Regions from separate parts of the Pararhizobium sp. O133 genome, predicted to be linked through region 2. Evidence: riboswitches for the same ligand, from Rfam matches in the RefSeq annotation. Region 2 holds a riboswitch; each other region holds the start of a gene.
The links. Region 2 has a riboswitch for cobalamin ahead of ACST81_RS24725 (ABC transporter substrate-binding protein). Riboswitches for the same ligand answer to the same signal wherever they lie in the genome.

Region 1: linked by a shared signal. The riboswitch ahead of ACST81_RS10390 (CbtB domain-containing protein) and the one ahead of ACST81_RS24725 (ABC transporter substrate-binding protein) in region 2 are both predicted to bind cobalamin.
Region 3: linked by a shared signal. The riboswitch ahead of cobU (bifunctional adenosylcobinamide kinase/adenosylcobinamide-phosphate guanylyltransferase) and the one ahead of ACST81_RS24725 (ABC transporter substrate-binding protein) in region 2 are both predicted to bind cobalamin.

The regions. Positions count from the first base shown of each region.
Region 1 covers NZ_CP196426.1:2,160,884-2,163,146, reverse strand. Annotated here, with positions in the region: gene ACST81_RS10395 (bifunctional diguanylate cyclase/phosphodiesterase) at 1-578, opposite strand, end outside; cobalamin riboswitch at 846-1,110, shown strand; gene ACST81_RS10390 (CbtB domain-containing protein) at 1,158-1,334, shown strand; gene ACST81_RS10385 (CbtA family protein) at 1,526-2,263, shown strand, end outside.
Region 2 covers NZ_CP196427.1:499,930-502,192, reverse strand. Annotated here, with positions in the region: gene ACST81_RS24725 (ABC transporter substrate-binding protein) at 1-925, opposite strand, end outside; cobalamin riboswitch at 1,183-1,425, opposite strand; gene ACST81_RS24720 (SDR family NAD(P)-dependent oxidoreductase) at 1,515-2,263, opposite strand, start outside.
Region 3 covers NZ_CP196426.1:2,436,302-2,438,564, reverse strand. Annotated here, with positions in the region: gene cobW (cobalamin biosynthesis protein CobW) at 1-526, opposite strand, end outside; gene cobU (bifunctional adenosylcobinamide kinase/adenosylcobinamide-phosphate guanylyltransferase) at 530-1,054, opposite strand; cobalamin riboswitch at 1,215-1,610, opposite strand; gene ACST81_RS11665 (cobyric acid synthase) at 1,708-2,263, opposite strand, start outside.

The sequences.
Region 1 (2,263 bases), on a different replicon from region 2:
ATCGCCAGTTTCTCGACCGCCTGATCATTCGAAAGCTCGACCAGGCGGCGGTCGAAGAAGCGGCGATTTGGAAGCCCGGTCAGGTAGTCGTGCTGGGCCGCATGTTCGATCCGCTGGGTGCTTGCCTCCAGTTCCACGGCCCGCGTTTCGGCAATCGCCTTCTGCCGCTGCAATTCCCTGTTCAGGAGGACGTCCGCGGTCACATCCCATTCGGCGCCGAGAAAGGTGATATTGCCGTCTTCCTCGAAGCAATGCGCACGCGAGCGGAGGTAGCGGATCTCGCCGCTCGGCAGGATGATGCGATATTCCGATTGATAGGCACCCTTCGTGGCGATTGCCTTGTCGAAATCGGCTTGCGCATGCTCAAGATCGTCCGGGTGGATCGCTTGCGTCCATACTTCGCCCTTGACGTGCTTCTCTTCGCGGCCGGTTCCGTAAAGCCGGTGCATTTGCAGATCCCAGACCACTTCGTTCGCCTGGGTGTCATGCTCCCAGACACCGATCTGGGATGCGTCGAGCGCCAGTCCCAACCGACGAAGAATATTCTGGAATTCCTGTTCGGACCTCACCGCTTTCATGGTCTTCTCTAAGAGTGATTCATCGCGTACAGGCGTGCGGGCCATTCTGCATCAAGGTTCCTAATGAACTATTGTTCCGCCGCACGCGAAATGTAAACGGCAATACAATCAACCATTCATTGTTATTTCAAGGCAGGTTTGTCCAATATCTCTTCATGGAGCCGAGATATATACGGCAACGGACAGACGAAGCTGCATCAAAGCTTGCCCTTCAAAGCGGCATGCCGCGTCGCAGCCTCGAATTGACATCGACGGGGGGACGTCATAATCATCGTCGGATCAATTGGTTCCCTGGGGGCGAGGCGCTTTCGGGGAGTAAATGGGAACGTGAAGGGTGGACCCATTCTGGGCATCTCTATCATGGCCGACCCCGCGACTGTAGAGCGGTCAGAGTTTGTCATGCCGGACATCCGGCAAAAGCCACTGCGGCGGCGGACTTCAAGTCCGTACCTTGGGAAGGCGAGACAGGCTCCTTGGTGCGAAAGTACCTGACGCCGCGAGCCAGGAAACCTGCCGGTTGATAAGGGGCACGGTGCCCAATTGGTGGGAGAAATCCCACGCGCCATCACGGAGGTTGTCATGGCTAAGACTAATGTTTCGAATGTAACGCTCTCCCTCAACGACCGCATCACGACCGGCATTCTTGCGCTGCTGATCGGCAGTTTCCTTGTTTTCGGCGCCGGCCTGGCCAATTCCGCCGTGCTGCACGATACCGCGCACGACGTCCGTCATTCCTATGGCTTTCCTTGCCATTGATCGCCTGAAAGGCGACCCGCCTTTCTCAGCCATCCAACATGAAGCAATGCCTGGTTTCGATGAAAACCGGGCGGCGGTGATCTATGCGTCCGTGCTTCGGCACCGGGCGATTTTTGCCGTGGGGATTTCAAGCATGCAAAGCGTGAACGCGGTCGAAAGCAGCTGTTCCGCTTGAACCTGGGGATATCGATATGGTTATTAAAACAATTCTGGCCGCGCTGGTGGCTGGACTGATTGCGGGTGTCTTCATGACCGCTGCGCAGGAACTTCGGGTGACCCCGCTGATCCTGCATGCCGAGGAATATGAAGGCAAGGAACCGGCCGCCGGGCAACCGGCAACCGAGCAACCCGCCACCGAACAGCAGCATTCGCATCTGAAGCAGCAATCTCCCGTGGACTATGTCCTGTCCGCTCTCTCGCCGATCACGCCTGCCTACGCGCATGAAGAGGGTGAACACGAGGAAGGCGGCATCATGTTCGGCATGAGCCGATTTTCGGGAACGCTGCTCGCCAATCTCGTGGCGGGCTCGGGCTTTGGCCTGCTTCTGGCTGGTGTCAGCCTCGTCATCGGCTATCCCATCACGTTGCGCAACGGAGCGCTCTGGGGCGCCTGCGGCTGGCTTGCCGTCCACCTGCTCCCTGCCCTCGGCCTGCCGCCGGAATTGCCGGGCTTCCCGGCCGCCGACCTGCAGGACCGGCAAATCTGGTGGGTGGCAACGATCCTGTTTTCTGGCGCCGGCCTCTATCTGATCGTCCTGCGCGGTGAATTCGTCGCCAAGGCGGCCGGCCTGCTGCTGCTGATCGCTCCGCATCTTTATGGAGCGCCGCAGCCAGTGGACATTTCGAGCGCGGTCCCGGCCGTTCTCGGCGCGGAATTCGCCGTGGCTGCGCTTGCGACGACACTGGCCTTCTGGATCGTGCTGGGCGTC
Region 2 (2,263 bases):
CGTCGAGCTGGCTCGTCACGGGATCTTTTTCGAGGAAATCGATCTTCACGGCCGGATCATCGGCGGCGTAGCGGCGGCGGTCCATGGTGGCGATGACGATGACCGACGGATTGGCTTCGGCGATCGTTTCCCAGCCGACCAGCGGCCATTCCTCCTCGGTCGTCACGACATTCTTCGCGCCGAGTGCCTTCAGGATATGGGCCGGGGCGCTGTTCTTGCCGGCGATGAAGGCGTCGCCCTGGACTTCCTTGCTGGAAAACCAGAACACGATCGGGAGCGCGCTGGATTTGGCGTTGCCGATCGATGCGACGGCGGCCGCCTCACGGGCCTTCAGGTCGGCAACGAGGGCGTCGCCGCGAGCCTGGACGTCGAAGATCGCAGAAAGCTCATGGATTTCCTGATAGATCAGATCCATCGTGAAGAGTTCCTTGCGCACGCCGTCGCCGCCGTCCGTATTGATCTTGGCGGCGCAATCGGCCGGCGCGATATAGGAATTGATACCCAGTTCGGAAAACTGCTCGCGCTTGCCGACCGAACCCTGCGGGCCGACATGCCATTCGAACTCGGCGGCAACCAGATCAGGCTCCTGGCCGACGACGGATTCGAAGCTCGGATCATTGTCCGCCAGCCGCTTGATCGACTGGTTGACGGCCTCGTATTTCTTCAGCACCGGGCCGACCCAGACGGCGGTGCCGGCAATCTTGTCGGCAAGGCCGAGGGAGAACAGGATTTCGGTCATGCCCTGGCCGATCGACACGATTTTTGTCGGCGCCTTGTCGAACGTGACGGTCTGGCCGCAATTGGTGAGCTGAAGCGGATAGGTCGTCGCGTCGGCAAAGGTCGGGGCGGAGAAGCCGGTGAGCGCAAGGAGAGCCGCCGAAAGCGATGTCAGCCAGCGGGAGGCGCGAATGGATGTGTATGGCATGATAACCTTCTTGAAAAACGAAAGCGGGCGCAGGGTTTGTACGCGCTTCGAGGATTGGGATCGGAAACGGAAAGAAAACGCGATTGCGCGATGCGCGTAGCCGGACGAGACCGGCTCGCTGTCACGAAGACGCGGTTTTCGGGGCGCCTAAACGCAGGCGAAACGTTCCGTTCGAGAAGGAATCGAGGATGGATGCGGGATGGGGCGGTCGAAAGTGGTCATTTGGGCTCCTGTTCCGGGCAACCCCGCCCGGGTTTGTGGATTTGCTTTCGACGGCAGGTCTCCTGGCTCGCGGATATCTGTCTCTCGCCTGCCTTCCCGCCTGAACCCTAAGGTCCGGCAGTGGCATGACACCATTGAGGTATCACATGGGCGATCGGCAATCCGCTTACAGTTGCGGGGGCAGCCACGGTCTTGGTCCCTGTTGGGTCTTCCGCACCGTGTTCCCTATTAATCCCCTCGAAGTCATCCATCGGGGAACCGTCATGCTTGACTTAGTCCGAGCGCTGTATTGTCGTCAAGTCACGGAAAACGGCCGCGCGCCGCCGGCCGTTTCAAGGTGTCCGAAAAACCCGGGCGTATCGCCGGGTCAAGGCATCAGCTGGCCGCCATTGACCTCGATGATCTGGCCGGTGATGTAGCCGGACAGCGTCGGCGAGGCGAGGAACAGGTAGGTTCCCACGCACTCCTCAGGCGTTCCAACGCGGCCCATCGGCACGGTCTTGCGCTGTGCGTCCAGCATTTCCGGGCTGGTATAGCGATCATGGAACGGCGTGGCGATGATACCCGGCGCAACAGCGTTGACTCGGATATTGTCGCCGGCAAATTCCTTGGCGTGGCCACGCGTGATGGTCGAGACGAAACCCTTGGAAGCCGCATAGAGAATGGCACCATTGCCGCCGCCGTTGCGGGCGGCGATCGATGTCGTGTTGATGATGAAGCCGCCTTGTTTCTTCAGCCAGGGATGCGCTTCCCGCGTCGCTGCAAGGACGGAGCGGGCATTGAGGTCCATGACGCGCTCATAATGAGCATCGCTCATTTCCGAGGTCGCCACGCGACCAAGCATGCCGCCGGCATTGTTGATCAGCCCGTCCAGACGGCCAAAATGAGCGGCGGCTTCTTCCACCACCCGTTCGGTCACGCCGTCGGCCGAGACGTCGCCCTGCACCAGAACGGCCTTGCCGCCGGTGCCGGTAACCTCGGCGAGCAGATCCGCCGCCGGCTGCTTGCTCTCGTTATAGTGGATGGCGACGCTTGCGCCCTGGGCTGAAAATGCGCGCACCAGCGCCGCGCCGATCCCCGTCGATGCCCCGGTGATCAGGACGGTCTTTCCGTCCA
Region 3 (2,263 bases), on a different replicon from region 2:
CGAAAAGCTCCTCGATCGGGCTTTCATGGTCGAGATTGTCGTCTTCGACGCGCAGCGCATCGACCTTGTCGTGATCGTCGGCGAAACGGCCGGCGGCGACAGCGGCGCTATCGACGACCGTGATGACGCCATCGACGGTGACCTCACTGCGGATATCAGGCCAGTTGAAGGCGGCGATCAGCGGCTGCGGCAAAGCGAGGCCCGAGGTTTCGATGACGATGTGGTCCGGGCGGTTGTCGCGCTCCAAAAGCTTCGTCATGGTCGGGATGAAGTCGTCGGCGACGGTGCAGCAGATGCAGCCATTGGTCAGTTCGATGATATCGTCCTCGGTGCAGGCGTCCGCGCCGCAGCCCTTCAAGACATCACCATCGACGCCGAGATCGCCGAACTCGTTGATGATCAGCGCGATGCGGCGGCCTTCGGCGTTCTGCAGGATGTTGCGGATCATCGTCGTCTTGCCAGCTCCGAGAAAGCCGGTGATGACCGTTGCCGGGATCTTGCCGTGAGCGGACTTTGCGGTGGTCATGGATCAACCCTTCATTTTCAGCGGCAATCCGGCCGCGATAAAATAGACTTCAGCGGATTTCTCCGCAACGATCTGGTGCAGCCGGCCGGCATGGTCGCGAAAATCGCGCGCCATCCGGTTTTCCGGCACGATACCCAGCCCGACCTCGTTCGAAACGAACACCAGCCGGGCCTTCGCCTGCGGCAGGTGAGCCGCAAGCCTTGTAAATTCCTTCACCATGTCGCGGTCTTCCATCATCAGATTGGTCACCCACAGAGTGAGGCAATCGATGAGAACGATCCGCTCCGGCGCGTCGATCGCCGACAGGCAGGCGACGAGATCGAGCGGTTCCTCATGGGTCCGCCAGTCCGGCCCGCGCCTGTCGCGATGCTCGTTAATTCTTGCCTGCATCTCGCCATCCCAGGCCCTCCCGGTCGCGACGTAATGCATGGCGAGACCCGACGTGACGACGAGTTTTTCGGCAAAGGTCGACTTTCCGGAGCGGGCGCCGCCGAGGACCAGGACGGGTCCTGACTCTGTCGATGTCATCGGACGATCCCGGCCTCAGGCTGAAGCGCGATGCACGAACATGACGGACGGTCGCGCCTTGGCAGGCCCGGATATAGGATATGCGCCGTTCGTGGAACGGATCGATGAAGCCATGACAACCTCCGTGCTGGCATCGGGAGTCTCCCTCCCTGGTTCGGGCACGATACCCTTGTGGCTGGCAGGTCTCCTGGCTCACGGCGCCACGTGCCCAAAGGCACGAACGGGTTCGCCTCGCCTTCCCGGAGTTTTGACGCCGGATTGCGTGACCGCAATCGGCTGGCATTGCGAAGAGGTGGACGATTCGTAGAAATGAGAGGCGTCCGGCCCCGGCTGATCGCAATGACACTCCAGTGGCTTTTCCGGTTGGACCTTGTCTCCCGCGGCCGCCCGATGCGGCCCGTCCGGAAGTCCGGTTTTCCCGAATGGCGAACCCTGACCGTTCTACAGTCGCGGGGTCGGCTGCGATAAGGATGCCCGGCTTGGGTCCATCCCGTCACATTCCCATTTACTCCCGACATACAACGGCATGCCGGGAACCATCCAATGATCGATGATTAGGCGCTTGGCTGGAGCCTGTCAATCGGAGCCCCCTGCCGGGACATGGTCGAAAATGGCCCTATGCGACAATGCGTCGGACGGGATATCCCCGATCATCATGACATCAATCCGTCGAGCCATTTCGGGTCGAGAACGGCCTCCAGTTCCGCCGCGACATCATCCAACGCCTGATCAACGGACTGCCGATAGTTGAGACCGCCGTCCTCTATGCCGAAACTCCTGAGCAGCGCCGCGCGGTAGGCGTCGCTGGTGAAGAGCCCGTGCAGATAGGTGCCGCTGACCGTGCCGTCGGCGGACACCGCGCCGTCCGCACGGCCGTCGATGATCACGGCCGGGCGGGCGCAATCGGCGCCGGTCGTGCGGCCGAGATGGATTTCGTAGCCTTCGAGTGCAACGTCATAGACCGTCGAGCGAGCGCTGCTGTTGCGCACGGTCTTTTCCGGCGCCATGACCGTCTCGACGGACAGCAGTCCCAGTCCCTCGATCTCGCGCACGTTCCCTTCGATACCGTTGGGATCGGTGATGCGCTCGCCGAGCATCTGGTAGCCGCCGCAAATGCCGATGACGCGGCCACCCCGGCGCGCATGCGCCTGCAGGTCGCGATCCCAGCCTTGTGCGCGGAAATCGGCGAGATCGGCGATCGTCGCCTTC